Regions from separate parts of the Pseudomonas sp. NPDC089734 genome, predicted to be linked through region 1. Evidence: riboswitches for the same ligand, from Rfam matches in the RefSeq annotation. Region 1 holds a riboswitch; the other holds the start of a gene.
The links. Region 1 has a riboswitch for cobalamin ahead of ACIPY9_RS10190 (TonB-dependent receptor). Riboswitches for the same ligand answer to the same signal wherever they lie in the genome.

Region 1 (3,735 bases):
GACGCACGTCAGGTCGCACCTGCCAGCCCAGATTGGCGTCCAGTACCGTGTAGCCCGGCACTGTAGTCGTATTGGCGGTGTTGGCATAGCGCTCGTCCACATAACGCAGACCCATGCCGGCGTCCAGGTCCTCACTCAGGGCCTTGCTCACCCACAGATTGGCAGTGCGGCGCGGAACATCGGTCGGATGATTGCCGGCGCGGGACACGACCTGCCCGGAAACGCTTTCGTCGAAATCGTCATATTCGGCGCGGACCACCGATGCGTTGGCCGACACATGCCAGCCCTGGGCAAGGGCCAGTTCCAGCGAGGCTTCCAGACCGTCGGACGACTGTTGGCCAACTTGTTGCGTCACGCGGGTTATCGGGTCGAGGGTCAGGAGCTTTTTCTTGACGATGTGATACGCCGCCAGGGTCCATTCGCCACGGCCGTCCCAGAATTGCTGCTTGAGACCGAACTCGGTCTGCTTCGCTTCGGTCAGGTCCATCTGCTGCTGGGTCGGAGTCATGCTGATCAGGTTGCTGACCCCGTCTTCACTGGTTGAATACTGGCCATACAGAGACAATTGGTCGGTCACGGCAAACACCAGCCCGGCGCGCCAGTTACCGCCCGTGAGGCTGCGATCACTACGGGTGTCGGTACGCATGGCGGTACGGTCGATGTGGTTCTGATCACGGCGGATACCCGTGACCAGCGACCAGCGCTCGGACAGTTGCAGGCGGTTTTCGGCAAACATGGCAAAGGTGCGCGTGGTGCTTTCGCTCAGCGGCAGGAACGGCGACTGGCTCTGGAAATCGCCGGGTGCCGGATTCCACGGGTCGATGAAATCGCCGCCGACATCGTTGTAAGGCGAGTTGTTGGAGACGTCGAAACGAATCCGGTTGTATTCGGCCCCGACCACCGTGCGGCTGTCCAGGCCGAACAGCGAATGATTGAAGGTGAAGCTCTGGCGGTCGCCGACCTGTTCCTGATCGTGTTTGATTTCCAGATAGTCGCTGCGCAGCAGTTGTCCCTGGGCGCTGTCCCAGCTATAGACTTCGGCGTTGCGCCAGTGGCGACGGCTCTTGATGTAATAAAGCTGGTTGCTGGCGCTGACGGTGTCGCTGATGACCCAATCCGTGTTCAGGCGGGTCCATTCATCGTTATAGCGTTGTACGGCATTGCGCAGGTTGTAGTTCTTGTCCCGCAGGCTGTCGCGGTAGTTGCCGTCGATCAGTGGCGTGCCGAAGTAACTCATCGGCTCGCTGTCGCCACGCTCGTGGGCGAAGGTGAAGCTCAGGTCATCAGTGGCTTGCCAGCGCAAGGCTGCGCTCATCGCGAGGCTGCGGGAGTTGCCGTTATCGACCCAGCCATTGCTTTCCTGCTGATTCAGGGTGAGGCGATAGCTCAGTGTATCGCTCAGCGAGCCGCCGCTGTCCAGGCCCAGTTGCTGGCGGTCATTGGAGCCGTAGCCCAGGCGCAGGCGATTGCGGATTTCACCCTCGAACGGCTTTTTCGGCACCACGTTGATCACTGCGCCCGTGGCACCTTCGCCGTACAGCACCGAGGCCGGGCCACGGATCACGTCGATGCGCTCGACCATGAATGGGTCGACCGGGAACGTCTGACTGCCGAAACCGGTGTACAGCCGCGAACCGTCGAACAGGGTCATGACCGACGAATGCCCGGTGAAACCGCGTGCGGACAAGGCGGTATTGCCATCGCCGGGCGTGGCGATGCTGGTGATGCCGGGGGAGCGGGTGACAGCTTCCTGGACGGTGAGGTTGTTGCGGTTTTCAATGACCTGGCTGTCGAGGCTGCTGGTGCTGGCCGGTGTTTTCAGGGCCGTGAGTTTCAGGCGTGAGCCGGCGGGTGTCGGCGTCGCCAGATCGGTCACCGGTGCATCGGCGCTGTCGGTGATTGCCACAGAGGGCAGGGCCAGAGGCTGTTCGTCAGCGGCCAGTGCCTGTGACGAAAGCGCCAGGCAGGGGAGCAGACTGATACGGAGCGAGTGAGTCGCCAGGGAGTGAAGCAGGGAAGAACGGGACATGCGATTCCAGCCAGACAGGAATGAATGAATCCCGGAGGGAACAACGCATAGGGAATTGCAGGCACAATGAAGCCCGCAAAGACCGGCCTGCGCCCGCCCACCGCGGGTTTGCCAAACAAGGTTGCAGGCCGGTCTCCGGGCTTGCGAGGGTCATGAGGCATTCACCTTCCCATGCCGTGGCACAGTGGTGTGTCGAATGCTTCGCTCGCTTACCGTTGCGGGGGCAGCGCCGGACTGATCACTTGGGGTGTGACGCACCGGCTTCCCGTTTAATCCCGTGCTCGGCGGCAGGGGACACCTGAAACTGGCGCGCATCTGACCATCGACGAGGGAAACAGTCAATGGCTGATGCTGTGCTGTCGTTCCGTCAGCCACACTCCTGTAGGACCGGATTTATCCGGGAAGGCATTTTTCTGCAGTGGACATGTCCGGATTGGACGGGGCTTTTTCGCGGATAAATCCGCTCCTACCGAAACCAATGTGTAGGAGCGGATTTATCCGCGAAGACGTCCATGAGGCGGAGCAGATCCGGATTTTGCTATGTAGCGAGTATCGGTTCCGCCTTTACGGCGGGCCCCTTTGTTTCGGCAAAGGGGCGAAACCATTGGCTCCGGTTCGGCCCCGCCTGACGGCGGGGTCCCCTCGTTTCGGCGTTGTTCCATGGGGCCGCGCCGATGGGCCATCCATGGCCTGGCGGCGCTTGCTCGGCTCCTGCCTCGCACCCCACTCCACAACACCTGCACTCGGCCTTCACCCACGTCGCAATCGGTGGTGTCGGGGCTTTTTGTGCTTGAAAAGCAAAAGCAAAGAAAAGCGAAAAGGGCTCTTTGCCGCGGTGGTGTGAGCAACGCCAAACGCGACGTAGGTGAAGGCTGAGTGGAGGTGGTGATCCGGTGGGAATTCTGCAGGGATGCAGAATTAGCCGCACTGGGCCATGGATGGCCCATTGTGGCGACCGCCGGATCAGCGCCGGAGCGAAGGGATCCCGCCATCAGGCGGGGCCGAACCCGGAGCAATGGCTTTGCCTACTTTGTCCGAAAACAAAGTAGGGCGCCGTAAAGGCGCAAGGCGGCATAAAGTCGAACGATCTACCCAGTAACAAATACGTTCCTCGTCAGGGAACATATCCGGATTTTGCTGTGTAGCGAGTATCGGTTCCGCCTTTACGGCGGGCCCCTTTGTTTCGGCAAAGGGACGAAACCATGGGCTCCGGTTCGGCCCCGCCTGACGGCGGGGTTCCCTTGCTCCGGCGTTGTTCCATGGGGCCGCGCCGATGGGCCATCCATGGCCTGGCGGCGCTTGCTCGGCTCCTGCCTCGCACCCCACTCCACAACACCTGCACTCGGCCTTCACCAGCGTCGCAATCGGCGGTGTCTGGACTTTTTGTGTTTGAAAAGCAAAAGCGAGAAAAGCTTCTTGCGGAGATAGTGCAGACACCGCCAAACGCGACGTTGGTGAAGGATCAGCGCCGGAGCGAAGGGACCCTGCCGTCAGGCAGGGCCGAACCCGGAGCAATGGTTTTGCCTACTTTGTCCGAAAACAAAGTAGGGCGCCGTAAAGGCGCAAGGCGGCATCAAGCCGAACGATTCACCCAGTAACAAACACGCTCCTCGTCAGAGAGCATATTCGGATTGGCCGGAGAATCTTCGCGAATGAATTCGCTCCTACCGATGTCCATCGCGCAAGGCGGTCTCAAGGATCACAAC
Region 2 (3,735 bases), on a different contig from region 1:
GAGGGTGTGCCAGGCACGCTGGATCAGGTGCAGCATGTCGACATCCTGCAAGGCCTGGCGAACGATGCTGTCGTCGTTGTCGCTCCAGGGCTCCAGAGCCGACAGCCAGGGGGTGCGTCCCAGTTCGACGGCATCGAGTACCGTAATGGCGTCGCTGGTATCGGCCTGCTGTTCGACGACGGCCAGCAGGCGGGCGATATCGCGCCGCTTCATGCCTGTCAGCGCCTGACCATTGAGCTGCACCTGCCCGCTGGTGGGCATCTGGATACCGGAGAGCAACTTGAGCAGGGTCGATTTCCCTGAACCGTTTGGGCCGACAATGCCCAGGGTTTCACCCGGAACGATGCTCAGGTCCACACCCTGAAGCAGGGTTTTGCCCTTGACCGAGTAGCCCAGGCCGGAGCACGTCAGAGTGGCCACATCGGCGACAGGCGAGAACGCGTTCATCGTGAGGTTTTCCCCCTGACGAGAATCAGTGCGAAGACCGGTGCTCCGATCAGGGCCGTGATGACCCCTATGGGGACTGTCTGGCCCTTGATGAGGGTTCGGGAAAGCACATCGGCGGCCACCAGGAACAGCGCGCCACTCAGTGCGCTGAAGGGTATGAGTCGCGCATGCCGCACCCCGACGATCATGCGTACGGCGTGGGGAATCACCAGCCCGACAAAACCGATGGAGCCGACGATGGACACCATCACTGCGGTGACCAGTGCCGCCGAGGCAATCAGCATGACCTGTACCTGCCTTACCGGAATGCCGAGTGAAGCGGCCGAGTCGCTGCCGAATGTGAAAGCATCCAGCGAGCGTCGGTGCCACAGGCAGACCAGCAGCCCGATCAGCACCACCGGCACGGCCAGCCACACCGAATGCCAGCGGACGCCGCTGAGGTTGCCCAGCAGCCAGAACATGATGCCGCGGGCCTGTTCGGAACTGGCCGACTTGGTGATGAGAAACGACGTCAGTGCATTGAACAGTTGCGATCCGGCGATGCCGGCCAGAATGATGTGCCCGGCGGTGGTCGAGCCGTGGGAGGAGCGGGCGAGCAGGGCGACCAGCGAGAAGGCCGCCAGGGCGCCGACGAAAGCACCTGCCGACATGGAAATGGCCCCGGCACCCAACCCGAGGATGGCCACCAGCACAGCACCGGTCGAGGCGCCCGCCGAAATGCCCAGCAGATAAGGGTCGGCCAACGGGTTGCGCAGCAGCGATTGCAGCACCACTCCGGAAATGGCCAGCCCCGCGCCACAGGCGGCGGCCACGATGGCGCGCGTCAGGCGGTAGTTCCAGACAATGCCTTCATCGATCGGATCGAGCACATACCCGGCTGCCCAGAGTTTGTTCGCCAACACCTGGAAAACCACGGGCAGGCTGATGCTGGTTTCACCGATGGCCGCACCGGCGACAATGGCCAGCAACAGCACTGCCGAAACCCAGAGTGTGTGAATGAGCGCCGTGGTCAGTCTCATTGCGCGGCGTTGTAGCGATTGGCCGCTTCGGCCAGCTCTTCGATACCCGTGAACAGGCGGATGCTGGCCTGCATGGCATCGGCGTCGATGATCACGATACGGTCATGCTTGACTGCATCCATGTTGCGGGTCACCGGGTCGGACTTGAGGAATTCGAGTTTCCTGCGATAGTCGTCGGCCGGGAAGCGGCGACGGTCCATGCGCGCAATCACCAGAATGTCCGGGTTGGCCTTGGCAATGGTTTCCCAGCCCACGGTCGGCCATTCCTCATCGGATTCGACGATGTTGCGCATGCCCAGGTTATTGAGCATGAAGTCCGGAATACCCTTGCGACCGGCCACATAAGGGTCGATATCGATATCGGCGCTGGAGAACCAGAACACGGCGGACACATCACGGGCCTTGTTCTGCTTCACGTTCGCCACCGCATGGGCCAGACGATTGCGCAGTTGTGCAACCAGTTGCTGGCCGCGATCCTGCACATCGAATATCTGCGCGAGCTGTTCGATGCTCTTGTAGATGGTGTCGATGCGAAAAGGCTCCAGACGCGTGCCGTCAGCGCCGACCAGATTGTCCTTGCCTTCACAGTCGGACGGCATGATGTAGGTAGGGATCTTCAAGTCATGAAACTGTTCGCGGGTGCCGACCACACCCTGGGCTCCGACCATCCATTCCAGCTGGACGGCGACCAGTTCCGGGCGCTTGCCGATGACGGCCTCGAAGCTGGGGTCGTTGTCCGCCAGACGTTCGACCTTGTCGTTCTGAGCCTTGAACTGAGGCAGTACATCGTTGAACCACAACGACGTGCCCACCAGCCTGTCGCCCAGACCCAGTTCGTAAAGCATTTCAGTGCCGGACTGGCCAATGGTCACGGCCCTTTGCGGAGCCTGCGCAAAGGTCAGCTTCAGACCACAGTTCTCGACCGTCAGCGGGTATTGAGTGGGCGCGGCCAGCGTCAGGGTGGACAGGCTCAGACCGGCAATGAGTGCGGCAAGGCGAGGCAGTGACATGTAATGCGATCTCCGTTTCGTACGTGCAAGGTGCAATGTACAGACAGGAAACACATCCTCGGCACTGCGCTGGGAAGCAGGGCAAGGTCGCCGTGGACCGGCGTGCGGATGTCCTTCCCGGACACCCCGCCGGTCAGTGAATATGCAGGTCGGCAGGTCTCCTGACTGGCATGTCATGGTCATTCAGCCAATCTGGCTTGCCCCGGCCTTCCCGGAAATACCCAGTGGCCATGATGGAGCTGACTCGATGCCTACAGTTGCGGGGGCAGTTTCGTTTGAGCCCCGTGTATGACGGGGCTCTCGAATTCCCTGTTAGTTCCTCTCGGAAACCGACGGGGCGCGATGGTAAACGATAAGGGGGGCAGTGGCTAATGCTTTGCGCGAAGCCTGCCCCCCGGTCATGCCGTGGCTGCGGAGTGAGTGGCGGGCTGCAGATTCAGTGTCCGCTGGAACAGACCGGCCACGCTGGTTTGATGGCTGATACCGATCACCAGGGTATCGGGCAGCTCCTCCCGAATGACCTTGAGCAACTGGCAGGCGCTCTGGTCATCCAGCTGGTTGGTCGCTTCGTCCAGATACAGCGTCTGTGGCGCATACAGCAGGGCACGGGCCAGGCCCAGACGCTGTTGTTCACCGCCGGACAGCTCGCGGGTCCATTCGGTCTGATGGTCCAGACGATGTTCCAGCTTCGACAGCCCGACCCGGTGCAGCACTTGAACGAGGCGTGCATCGGACGGGCATTCGGTGGCCGGATAAGTCAGCAACTGGCGCAGTGGCATTTCGGGAAGATAAGGCTGTTGCGGAATCAGCAGGCTCGATCCGCCGGGCAACGCCCAGTCGCCTCGATAGTAGGGCCACAAACCTTGCAACGTGCGCAACAGGGTGGATTTCCCCAGGCCGCTACGGCCTTCGATACGCAGCCATTCGCCCGTGTGGACGCTGGCATTGATGTTGTCGAGCAGCACACTGCCATCTGGCCGGTGGATTTGCAGACCCTCTATTCGCAGTGCTGCGGTGCGCTCGATATCCCGAACCTGGCCGCGAGTGGCCTCGATGGCCTGCTGGAACTGACCGAGACGCTCCACGGTAGCGCTCCAGGCGGCAAGCCGTGGATAGACGTCGATGAACCAGCTGAGCGAGCCTTGAACCGCGGTAAAGGCACTGCGGATCTGCATCAGACCACCGAGGGTAATGGTCTTGGCAAGAAAGGCGGGCAGGGCGGCGAAGACCGGGATGATGCGGCTGACCCGGTCGTAGCT

Region 2: it holds a riboswitch for cobalamin, as region 1 does, so the genes downstream of both, ACIPY9_RS08490 (ABC transporter substrate-binding protein) here and ACIPY9_RS10190 (TonB-dependent receptor) in region 1, are expected to answer to the same signal.

What each region holds. Positions count from the first base shown of each region.
Region 1 covers NZ_JBIVGV010000006.1:171,970-175,704, reverse strand. The annotation lists gene ACIPY9_RS10190 (TonB-dependent receptor) at 1-2,029, opposite strand, end outside; cobalamin riboswitch at 2,138-2,346, opposite strand; gene ACIPY9_RS10185 (carbohydrate kinase) at 3,729-3,735, opposite strand, start outside.
Region 2 covers NZ_JBIVGV010000005.1:104,894-108,628, forward strand. The annotation lists gene ACIPY9_RS08480 (ABC transporter ATP-binding protein) at 1-447, opposite strand, end outside; gene ACIPY9_RS08485 (FecCD family ABC transporter permease) at 444-1,466, opposite strand; gene ACIPY9_RS08490 (ABC transporter substrate-binding protein) at 1,463-2,476, opposite strand; cobalamin riboswitch at 2,610-2,825, opposite strand; gene ACIPY9_RS08495 (ABC transporter ATP-binding protein/permease) at 2,875-3,735, opposite strand, start outside.